Regions from separate parts of the Streptomyces sp. NPDC044033 genome, predicted to be linked through region 1. Evidence: riboswitches for the same ligand, from Rfam matches in the RefSeq annotation. Region 1 holds a riboswitch; the other holds the start of a gene.
The links. Region 1 has a riboswitch for thiamine pyrophosphate ahead of AC07AB_RS19840 (thiamine ABC transporter substrate-binding protein). Riboswitches for the same ligand answer to the same signal wherever they lie in the genome.

Region 2: it holds a riboswitch for thiamine pyrophosphate, as region 1 does, so the genes downstream of both, thiO (glycine oxidase ThiO) here and AC07AB_RS19840 (thiamine ABC transporter substrate-binding protein) in region 1, are expected to answer to the same signal.

The regions. Positions count from the first base shown of each region.
Region 1 covers NZ_JBWKFF010000010.1:204,446-210,130, reverse strand. Annotated here, with positions in the region: gene AC07AB_RS19850 (ABC transporter ATP-binding protein) at 1-528, opposite strand, end outside; gene AC07AB_RS19845 (ABC transporter permease) at 529-2,169, opposite strand; gene AC07AB_RS19840 (thiamine ABC transporter substrate-binding protein) at 2,265-3,347, opposite strand; TPP riboswitch at 3,343-3,447, opposite strand; gene rlmN (dual-specificity RNA methyltransferase RlmN) at 3,470-4,576, opposite strand; gene AC07AB_RS19830 (phosphatidate cytidylyltransferase) at 4,657-5,685, opposite strand, start outside.
Region 2 covers NZ_JBWKFF010000045.1:10,982-16,666, reverse strand. Annotated here, with positions in the region: gene pknB (Stk1 family PASTA domain-containing Ser/Thr kinase) at 1-970, opposite strand, end outside; gene AC07AB_RS39510 (thiazole synthase) at 1,176-2,012, opposite strand; gene thiS (sulfur carrier protein ThiS) at 2,015-2,239, opposite strand; gene thiO (glycine oxidase ThiO) at 2,236-3,441, opposite strand; TPP riboswitch at 3,439-3,551, opposite strand; gene AC07AB_RS39495 (NAD(P)/FAD-dependent oxidoreductase) at 3,716-4,945, shown strand; gene AC07AB_RS39490 (Rv2175c family DNA-binding protein) at 5,112-5,477, shown strand; gene thiE (thiamine phosphate synthase) at 5,657-5,685, shown strand, end outside.

The DNA.
Region 1 (5,685 bases):
CAGCTCCACCACCAGGCGCTCACGCAGCCCCCGGTCGAGCTGGCCGAAGGGCTCGTCGAGCATCAGCAGCCGGGGCTGCGGGGCGAGCGCGCGGGCGAGCGCCACGCGCTGCTGTTCGCCGCCGGACAGCGCGCCGACCGCGCGCCCCTGCGCGCCCGGCAGGCCGACGAGGTCGAGGAGTTCGGCGACGGTACGGGCCTGCTCGGTGCGGCCGGCCCCGCGCATCCGCAGTCCGAAGGCGACGTTCCCGGCCACATCGCGCTGCGGGAAGAGCTGATGGTCCTGGAACATCAGGCCCACGCCCCGGCGGTGCGTCGGGATACCGCTCTGGTCCCGGCCCTCCAACGTCACCCGTCCGCCGTCGGCACACTGGAGCCCCGCGACGACCCGCAGCAGCGTGGACTTGCCGCTGCCGCTCGGCCCGAGCACGCACACCGTCTCGTGCTCGGCGACCTCCAGGTCCACCGCGTCCAGCGCCGTCCTCGCACCGAAGCGGACGCTCACGCCGTCCAGTCGCAGCAGGGCCATCTAGAACTCTCCCGAACGGTCGGTGCGAATGCGCTCCAGTACCAGCAGAGCCACCGCGCATACCAGCATCAAAATGGTGCTGAGGGCCATCGCCTGCCCGTAGTTCATCTCCCCGGGCCGGCTCAGCAGCCGGGCGACCGCGACCGGCAGCGTCGGGCTGTCCGGCCGGGCGATGAAGACGGTCGCCCCGAACTCGCCGAGCGAGACCGCGAACGCGAACCCCGCCGCGACCGCCAGCGCCCGCCCCACCAGCGGCAGATCCACTTCCCGCCAGGCCCTCAGCGGGGACGCCCCGAGCACCGCGGCGGCCTCCCGCAACCGCGCGTCGACCGCGCGCAGGACCGGGAGCATGGTCCGTACGACGAAGGGGACGCCCACCAGCGCCTGGGCCAGCGGCACCAGGATCCAGGAGTCCCGCAGGTCCAGCGGCGGCTTGTCGAGGGTGATGAGGAAACCGAAGCCGACGGTCACGGCGGAGGTGCCGAGCGGCAGCATGAGGAGCGCGTCGAAGCCCCGTACGAGCCGGCCCGTGCCCTTCGCCCCGCCCTTCGCCCCGCCCCGTAGCGTCAGGGCTGCTGCGGCCAGCCCGCCGATGACCACGGCGATGGCCGTGGCGGCGAGCCCGTAGGAGAGCGAGTTGCCGATCGCCTCCAGCGGCGCGACGACGAAGGTGCCGCCGTTGTCGGCGGCCGATTCGAGGGCACGGTAGAAGGCCGGGCCGTAGCCGTCGGGCCCGTCGAAGGAACGCTGCACCAGCACGGCCAGCGGCAGCAGGATCAGCAGGGCGACACTGGCCAGCACCCCCGACAGCAGCGCCCACTGCCCCGCGCCCCGCGGCCGCCGCGATGTCTGCGCCGCGTCGACCAGCCGGAGCGTCGACTCCCGGCGCCGTACGGTCCAGGCGTGCACGGCGAGCAGCACGCCCACCGCCAGCAGCTGCGTGATCGAGAGCACGGCGGCCGTCGGCAGGTTCAGGAGCTGCGCGGTCTGCTGGTAGATCTCCACCTCCAGCGTCGCGTAGCGCGGGCCGCCGAGGATCTGGATGACGCCGAAGGAGGTGAAGGTGAAGAGGAAGACCATGAGGGCCGCGGCCGCCACGGCGGGCGCGAGCGCGGGGAGCGTCACCCTGCGCCAGGCCGCGAAGCGCCCGGCGCCCAGCACCCGCGCCGCCTCCTCCTGGCGCGGGTCGAGCTGCGCCCACAGGCCGCCGACGGTCCGTACGACGACCGCGTAGTTGAAGAAGACGTGCGCGAGGAGAATGGCCCAGACCGTGGTGTCGAGGCGGACACCCCACATCTCGTCGAGCAGTCCGCCGCGGCCGAGCAGGGCCAGGAACGCCGAGCCCGCGACGACGGTCGGCAGGACGAAGGGGACGGTCACCACGGCGCGCAGCACCTGCTTGCCGGGGAAGTCGAAGCGGGCGAAGACGTACGCGCCGGGGAGCGCGAGGGCGAGGGTCAGCGCGGTGGACGCGGCGGCCTGCCAGGTGGTGAACCACAGGACGTGCCCGATCTGCGGGTCGCTGAGCACATCGGCTATCCGGCCGAACTGCCAGTGCCCGCCGTCCTTCAGCCCCCGGGCCACGATCGCCGCGACGGGGTAGGCGAAGAAGACGGCGAAGAACGCGAGCGGCACGGCCATCAGCGCGAGCCGCGCCGCGGCCCCGCGCGCGGCGGTCCGGCGATCCGCCGCCGCGCGGCCGGGAGCGGTGCCGTCCGGCGCGTTGCCCGGGGGCTCTACTTCAGGACGAGCGACGACCACGACTTGACCCACTGCTCACGGTTCTTGGCGATCTGCTCCGGGGCCAGGGTCTCGGGGTCGGAGATCTTCGCGCCGTACTTCGTGAACACCTCGGGCAGCTTCGCGTCCTGGTTCGCCGGTTTGACGAACATCTGGAGCGGCATGTCCTCCTGGAACTCCTTGCTCACCAGGAAGTCGAGGAGCGCCTTGGCGCCCTTGGCGTTCTTCGCCCCGTTCAGCAGCCCCGCGAATTCGATCTGCCGGAAGCACGTGCCGGTCGCGACCCCGGTGGGGCCCTCCTTCGGCTGCGGCTTCGCATCCAGCACCTCGGCGGGCGGACTGGAGGCGTAGGAGACGACGAGCGGCTTGTCGCCCTTGGCCTTCTTGCCTGCCGCGGAGCCCGAGAACCGCTGGTTGTACGCCTGCTCCCAGCCGTCCACGACCTCGACGCCGTTGCTCCTGAGCTTCTTCCAGTACTTCTGCCAGCCGTCTTCGCCGTACTTGGCGACGGTGCCGAGCTGGAAGGCGAGTCCGGGGGACGAGGTGGCGACGTTCTCGGTGACGAGGAGGTTCTTGTACTGCGGCTTGACCAGGTCGTCGAAGGACTGCGGCGGTGCCAGCCCGTGGTCCTTGAAGTACGCGCGGTCGTAGTTGACGCAGATGTCCCCGGTGTCGACGGGGGTGGCCCGGTGCGCTGCCGCGTCGAGCTGGAGGTCGTGCGGTACCCGGTCCAGCCCCTTGGCCGCGTACGGCGTGAACAGGCCGTTGTCGAGGGCGCGCGAGAGGAGGGTGTTGTCGACGCCGAAGAAGACGTCCCCCTGCGGGTGCGTCTTCGAGAGGATCGCCTGGTTGACGGCCGCGCCCGCGTCGCCGCTCTTGACCACCTGGACCTTGTAGCCGGTCTTCTTGGTGAACTCGGCGAGCACGGGCTTCGAGGCGTTGAACGAGTCGTGCGAGACCAGGGTGACCGTCTTGGCGTCCGACGCCGACGATCCGGAGCCGCCGCAGGCGGCGAGCGTGGCGACGCCGAGGGCACCGACGGCAGCGGCGCCGATGGCACGCCGGATATTGCTGTTCATGAGTGAGCTGACTCCCTACGCCGGTATGACCCGGATCAGGTCCGAGGGTCTGCGGCCGGGCCGCACTCTCAGCGCTCTGTGCGCTCCCCTGTCGGATTGTTCAATTGTGCGAAAGCACCATATCAGCGCTCGGAAGCGGCCAATTGTCCGCAGGCCCCGTCGATCTCCTGGCCCCGTGTGTCGCGCACGGTCACGGGCACGCCGTGGGCCGCGATCGACTCGACGAACGCCTTCTCGTCCTCCGGACGCGACGCGGTCCACTTGGAGCCGGGCGTCGGGTTGAGCGGGATGAGGTTGACGTGCACACGCTTGCCCTTGAGCAGCTTCCCAAGCAGATCGCCGCGCCACGCCTGATCGTTGATGTCGCGGATCAGCGCGTACTCGATGGAGATGCGGCGGCCGGACTTCTCCGCGTACTCCCAGGCGGCGTCGAGGACCTCGCGCACCTTCCACCGAGTGTTGACCGGCACGAGCGTGTCGCGCAGCTCGTCGTCGGGGGCGTGCAGGGAGACCGCGAGGCGGCACTTGAAGCCCTCGTCGGCGAAGCGCAGCATCGCGGGGACGAGCCCGACGGTGGAGACGGTGATGCCGCGCTGCGAGAGGCCGAGCCCGTCCGGCTCGGGGTCCGTGAGCCGGCGGATGGCGCCCACGACGCGCTTGTAGTTGGCCAGGGGCTCGCCCATCCCCATGAAGACGATGTTGGAGAGCCGGGCCGGACCACCGGGCACCTCGCCGTCGCGCAGGGCGCGCATACCGTCGACGATCTGGTGGACGATCTCGGCGGTGGACAGATTCCGGTCCAGGCCGGCCTGGCCGGTGGCGCAGAACGGGCAGTTCATTCCGCAGCCCGCCTGAGACGAGATGCACATGGTGACCCGGTCCGGATAGCGCATCAGCACGGACTCGACGAGCGTGCCGTCGTGCAGCTTCCAGAGCGTCTTGCGGGTGGTGTCGTCGTCGCACGAGATGTGCCGCAACACGCTCATCAGCTCCGGCAGCAGCTCGGCCGCCAGCCTCTCGCGCGCCGTCGCGGGGATGTCGGTCCACTGCGCCGGGTCGTGGGCGTACCGGGCGAAGTAGTGCTGCGACAGCTGCTTGGCGCGGAACGGCTTCTCGCCGATCGCTGCCACGGCCTCGCGGCGCTCGGCGGGGCTGAGGTCGGCGAGATGCCGCGGCGGCTTCTTGGCTCCGCGCGGCGCGACGAAAGTGAGTTCTCCGGGTACAGGCATGGTCCATCCAGTGTGGCAGACAACCGGAAAGGGGTCCGCCGCCCTGTGGACAACGAACCCCTGGCCGGGAAAAGCGCAGGTCAGCCGCTGCCGACGAAGATCACCATAAGCAGCCACACCACCGGCGCGGTGGGCAGCAGGGAGTCCAGCCGGTCCATGATCCCGCCGTGCCCGGGCAGCAGCGTGCCCATGTCCTTGATACCGAGATCCCGCTTGATCATGGACTCGCCGAGGTCCCCGAGCGTGGCGCTGGCCGCGACCGCGCAGCCGAGCAGCAGCCCGTGCCACCAGGTCCCGTCGTCGATCAGGTACTGCATGCACAGCGCGCCCGCCACCATCGCGAAGGCGACCGCGCCGACGAGGCCCTCGCGCGTCTTGCCGGGGCTGATGCGCGGCGCGAGCTTGTTCTTGCCGAACTTCCAGCCCACCGCGTACGCACCGGTGTCGCTGACGACCGTCAGCACCAGGAAGGTGAGCACCCGCCACGCGCCGTCGTCCGCGGCGAGCATCAACGCCACGAAAGTGGCGAGGAAGGGCACGTAGAACGCCGCGAAGATGCCCGCCGTGACATCGCGCAGATAGTCCTCGGGCGGCTCCGTCATCCGCCACACCAGCACGGCGAGCGCGGTGAAGGCCATGGCCACCCAGGCGCCCTCCGGGCCGTCCAGGTAGCCCGCGACGACCATGGCGGCGCCGCCGACCGCCAGCGGCACCAGCGGGGCCTTGATCGCCTTCTTCTCCGACAGGCGCGAGGTCAGCTCCCACAGCCCGACGACGACGGCGACCGCTATCACGCCGAGGAAGACGGGCTTGTAGATGAACAGGGAGGCGATGATGATCCCGCCCAGCCCCAGGCCGACCCCTATGGCCGCCCGCAGGTCACGCCCCGCGCTCTTCTTGACGGGCGCGGCGGCGGGCTCCGGCGCCGCGGGAACGGGTTCGGGCACCGCTGCGGGCTCCTGCTCCCCGTGGAACCGCTCACCACGGAGCTGTTCGTCACGGAACCGTTCTTCACGGAACTGTTCATCGCGGAACAGGGGGCCGCCGAGGTAAGCGGCCCCCTTCTCACGGTCGTCCTGATCTCCGCCTGCGTCGGGCACGATGGGCAT
Region 2 (5,685 bases), on a different contig from region 1:
AGGCGTCGTCCGCCGCCCGGGCTGCCCGCGCCTCGATCGAGCGCGGGATCACGCTCGTACGGTCCTCGGAACCGTCGTGCTCAGCCGTCTGCGCCCGCGGCGGCACCGCGTCCAGCTGCGCGTCGCTCATCGCGGCGCGCGCCGCGCGGGCCAGGCCGAGCAGCTCCACCGCGTCGGCGGGCCGCACCCCGGGGTCGCGGGCGGTGGCGGCGGCCACCAGGTCGTCCAGGACGGCGGGCAGCCCCGGCACCGCCTCGGACGGCGGCGCGACGTCCTCGTGGAGGTGCTGGTAGAGGACCTGCGCCGGGGTGCCGCCGGCGTGCGGCTTGGCGCCGGTCAGCATCTCGTAGAGCACCACGCCGCAGGCGTACACGTCCGCCGGGGTGTCGGCGGTGCCGTGCTCGATCTGCTCGGGGGCGAGGTACGAGACGGTGCCGAGCACGGAGCCCGTCGAGGCGGTGGTGTTGTTGTCCACGGCCCGTACGAGCCCGAAGTCGGCGACCTTGACCCGGCCGTCGTCGCCGATCAGCACGTTCTCGGGCTTCATGTCGCGGTGTACGAAGGACGCCCGGTGGGCGGCGCCGAGCGCGGCGAGGATCGGCTCCAGGATGTCGAGGGCGGCGCGCGGCTGGAGCGCGCCGCGCTCGCGCAGCACGTCGCGCAGCGTGCACCCGGCGATGTACTCCATCGCGAGATAGACGTACGTGCCGTCGGTGCCCTGGTCGAAGACGCCCACCACATTGGGGTGCGCGAGCCTCGCCACCGACTTCGCCTCCCGGATGAACCGGTCGACGAAGGCGCCGTCCGCGGCGAGCGCCGGGTGCATCACCTTGAGCGCGAGCACGCGGTCGAGCCGCGTGTCGACGGCCCGGTAGACCGTGGCCATGCCACCGACGGCGATGCGCGCCTCGACTCGGTAGCGGCCGTCGAGCAGCTGCCCGACGAGGGGGTCCTGAAGGGTCGTGTCCACGGCAGACGAGTCTACGAGCAGTCACCGACAGCTCCGACGCCGCACGCCCGCCGAGGCCGTACTGAAGCCGAACGGTGACAGCGGCGGACACGTACGGACCAGGGAAGACGCGGGGCGGGGCGGGATGGCGGGCGCGTTGGCAGGGGCGGCGCGGGATGCCAGGCGGGATGGCAGGGGCCGCGCGGGACGGCGGGCGTACCGCTGGTCAGAACGCCGGCCGCTCCGGGTCGAGCTCCGCCAGCCCGTCCATGGCCGAGGACGCCCGCGCGAAGTGCCGGCGCGGGATTCGGCCCGCGCGGTACGCGAGCCGGCCCGCCTCGACGGCGTGCCGCATGGCCGCCGCCATCAGCGCCGGCTCCTGCGCGCGGGTCACCGCCGAGGCGAGCATCACCGCGGCGCAGCCCAGCTCCATGGCGAGCGCGGCGTCGGAGGCGGTGCCCGCGCCCGCGTCCAGGACCACCGGGACGCCCGCGCGCTCCGTGATCAGCTGGAAGTTGTGCGGATTGCGGATGCCCAGACCGGAGCCGATGGGCGAGCCCAGCGGCATGATCGCGGCACAGCCCACGTCCTCCAGCTTGCGGGCGAGAACGGGGTCGTCGTTGGTGTACGGCAGCACGGTGAAACCGTCGTCGACGAGGGTCTCGGCGGCGTCCAGCAGCTCGATCGGGTCGGGCAGGAGGGTGCGCTCGTCGGCGACCACTTCGAGCTTGACCCAGTCGGTGCCGAGCGCCTCGCGGGCCAGCCGCGCGGTGAGGACGGCCTCGCCGGCGGTGAAGCAGCCCGCGGTGTTCGGCAGCACCTGGATGCGGTGCCGGGCGAGCACCGACAGCACCGAGCCCTGCACGGTCGCGTCCAGACGGCGCATCGCCACCGTGGTCAGCTCGGTCCCCGAGGCGAGCAGGGAGCGCTCCAGCACGTCCAGGCTGGGCGCACCGCCCGTACCCATGATCAGCCGGGAGCCGAAAACGCGGCCGCCGATGGTCAGCGGGTCCCCGGCCGCCGCGGCTTCCGGGGCCGCCGCGAGGAATGCGGTGTCGGTCATGGTCAGCCTCCCTGTACCGCGGTGAGGACCTCGACGCGGTCGCCGTCGCCGAGCGCGGTGGCCGGCCACTGGCCGCGCGGTACGACGCTCTCGTTGACGGCGGCGGCGATGCCGCTGTGCGCGGTGGTGAGCGTGGCCACCAGCCGGTCCAGGGTCAGACCGGCGGGGATCTCGCGGGGCTCGCCGTTGAGGGAGAGCCGGACGGAGGCGGGCGAAGAGGGCGTCATACGGGCTGCTCCTGAGGTGCGGGGGCCTGGAAACGCTGCGGGGAGAAGGGCAGGGCCGCCGCCGGGAGCCCGCCGCCGGCCAGCACCTCGGCCATCACATCGCCGGTGAACGGGGTCAGCAGCACGCCGTTGCGGTGGTGGCCGGTGGCGATGTGGAGGCCGGGCAGGGCGGACGGGCCGAGCAGCGGGGCGTTGTCGGGGGAGCCGGGGCGCAGCCCGGCGCGGGTCTCGACGAGCGGCAGCTCCGTGATGCCGGGCACCAGTTCGTGGGCGTCGCGCAGCAGCTCGTAGACGCCGCCCGCGGTGACGGTGGTGTCCCAGCCGAGCTCCTCGGTGGTCGCGCCCAGGACCAGCTCGCCGTTCTCACGCGGCACCAGGTAGACGGGGCCGCCGCGCACCACGGCCCGTACGGTCCGGGACAGGAACGGCGCGTACGGGCCGGGCACGCGCAGCCGCAGGACCTGGCCCTTGACCGGGCGGACCGGGGGCACCACGTGCTCGGGCACGCCCGCGAGGCGCGCGCTGTGGCTGCCGGCCGCCAGCACGGTCTGGGCCGCGCCGATCCGGGCGCCGTCGGCCAGCTCGGCGCCGGTCGCCCGGTCCGCCGCGACCGTCAGGCGCCGCGCCTCGGTCCGGTGGAAGACGACTCCGGCGCGCTCGCAGGCCACCAGCAGGGCGCGCGCGAGGCGCCGCGGGTCGGCCTGGTGGTCGCCGTCGACCCGCACACCGCCGCGGACGCCGGGCGCGAGCATCGGCTCCAGCCGGCGGCACTCGCGTCCCGACAGCCACTGCGAGTCGAGGCCGTACCGCTGCTGCAACTCGTGCAGTTCGCGCAGGTGGGCGCGGTCGTCGGCGTCGAGGGCGACGGCGAGCGTGCCGCACGCGCGGTAGCCGATGTCCTGGCCGCTCGCCTCGGTGAGCTCGGCCGCGAACGCCGGGTAGCGGCGGGCGGAGGCCAGGTTGGCGGCGAGCAGATCCTGTTCGCCGTAGTGCAGTTCGGTGACGGCGGCCAGCATCCCGGCCGCGACCTGGGCTGCGCCGCCGCCTGGCTCGGGGTCCGCGACGGCGGTGCGCAGCCCGCGCTGGGCAGCGCGCCAGGCGGTGACCAGGCCGATGATGCCGCCGCCGATGACGAGCACATCGAGAGTGCCGCAGGGCGCCGGGGGCGCCGACCCCGGTGGCTTTGACGGAGACGCGTGCATGGGTGTCCAGCCCCTCCCTTCGCCGGCATGACCCGGATCAGGTTCGTACGGTCGGAGGCCGTCCAGCCTCCCTCTCAGCCCGGTCCGCCCGGGCTCCCGCGAGTGCTCTACCCCGGTCACCCTAGTACGCGCCCCGAATCGGCCGAAAGGGAGTGTCCGATACGGAACCGCGCTCCTACAGGCGCGCAACCGGGCCGCCGCGGGCCCCGGTTGTGGTGGAGATCTCTCTGCGCGACGCTCCGGCACACCATGCCCGCAGCCATACAGTGAGCTGGTGAGCGATCAGACGAATACCACCAGTGACCGGCGTCGCGTCGTGATCGTCGGCGCGGGCGTGGCCGGGGTACAGACCGCCGTCGCCCTCCGCGAACAGGGCTGGGCCGGCGCCATCTCGCTGCTCGGCGCGGAGCCCCATCAGCCCTACGACCGACCCCCGCTCTCCAAGGCCGTGCTGCTCGGCAAGGCCGAGGGCTCCGCCTTCGAGGTGGACTTCGATTCCCTCGGCATCGACCTGCGACTCGGCCGCGAGGTCACCGGGCTGCGGCCCGCGGAGCGCGTCCTGGACACCGCCGACGGCCCCGAGCCCTACGACCGGCTCGTCATCGCCACCGGCGCCGAGCCCGTCGCGCTGCCCGGCAGCGAGGGCGTCCCCGGCGTCCACCTGCTGCGCACTCTGGACGACGCGGTGCGGCTGCGCCCGATCCTCGCCGACCAGCACGACATCGTGGTGGTCGGGGCCGGCTGGATCGGCGCGGAGTTCGCGACGGCCGCGCGCGAGGCGGGCTGCAAGGTGACCGTCGTGGAGGCCGCGGAGCGGCCGCTCGCGGGCGCCCTCCCCGCGGAGGTCGCCGTCCACATGACGCACTGGTACGCGGACTGCGGCGCCGAACTGCTCACCGGCGCCCGGGTCGTCTCCGTCTCGGAGGGCAGCGTGCTGCTGGACGACGGGACCCGGCTGACGGCCGGCGCGGTGGTCGTCGGGATCGGCGCGCGCCCCGCGACCGGCTGGCTGGCGGGGACCGGCATCGAGCTGGCGGCGGACCGGTCCGTGGTCACCGACGAGCGGCTGCGCGCCAGCCTGCCGGACGTCTACGCGGTCGGCGACTGCGCCTCCTTCCCGTCCGCCCGCTACGCCGAGCGGCTGCTGGTGCACCACTGGGACAACGCGCTCCAGGGACCGCGCACCGTCGCCGCCAACATCGCACGCGGCGAGGCCGAGGGGCCACTGTACGACCCGGTGCCCTACTTCTGGTCCGAGCAGTTCGGCCGGTTCGTGCAGTACGCGGGGCACCACGCCGCCGCCGACGAACTCCTGTGGCGGGGTGACCCCGCCACCGCCGCCTGGTCGGTGTGCTGGCTGCGCGAGGGCGTCCTGGTCGCGCTGCTCGCGGTGGGCCGCCCCCGTGACCTGGCCCAGGGGCGCAAGCTCATCGAGCGCGGCGCGCGGCTGGACCAGCGGCAGGCCGCGGACCCGTCGGTGCCGCTGAAGTCCGCGACGGTCTGAGGGGCTGAGAGGCCGGCGGCCTGAGGGACTGAGGGCCCGGTCTCGGCCTCCGGGCGGGCCGGCGCGTGTCCCGGGCGGCGAGCGCCCGGCCGGGACGCGACACGGGCTCCGCGCCCTCGGGCCCTCCCGGCTACCGACTGTCAGTCCTAGATGGCAGGCTTGTCCTGTGACCGAGATTGACGCAAAGACCGATGCTCTCGTCCCCGCCTGGCTCAACCTGCCCGACATCGCCGAACGGCTCGGCATCGAGGTGACGCGCGTCCGGCAGCTGGTCAAGGAAGGCCAGGTGATCGCGGTGCGCCGTGGCGAGAACAGGGTGCTCCAGGTGCCCGCCGACTTCATCGGCGACGCCAAGGTCGTCAAGGGCCTGGCCGGCACCTTGACGCTCCTGCGGGACGACGGCTTCAGTGATGTGGAGATGCTGGAGTGGCTCTTCACCCCCGACCCGACCCTGCCCGGCACGCCGGCGCAGGCCCTGCGGGAGAATCGTGGCACGGAGGTGAAGCGTCGAGCCCAGGCGCTCGCCGTCTGAGCACACCGGGCCTGGGCGCTCGCCGCCCGACCCCCGCCGAATACGCCGCTCGCCGGCTGATCCGTCCGTAGGCGCATCAGCCCGCAGCCGCACATCAGTTACATGTCCGACCGTCCGGTGTACGGGCCGGGGCCGCGCGCCACGGCCCGTACACCGCCGACCCGGGGGGAAACCGCCGCATGTCCGCCACAGGTGCCACAGACACCAC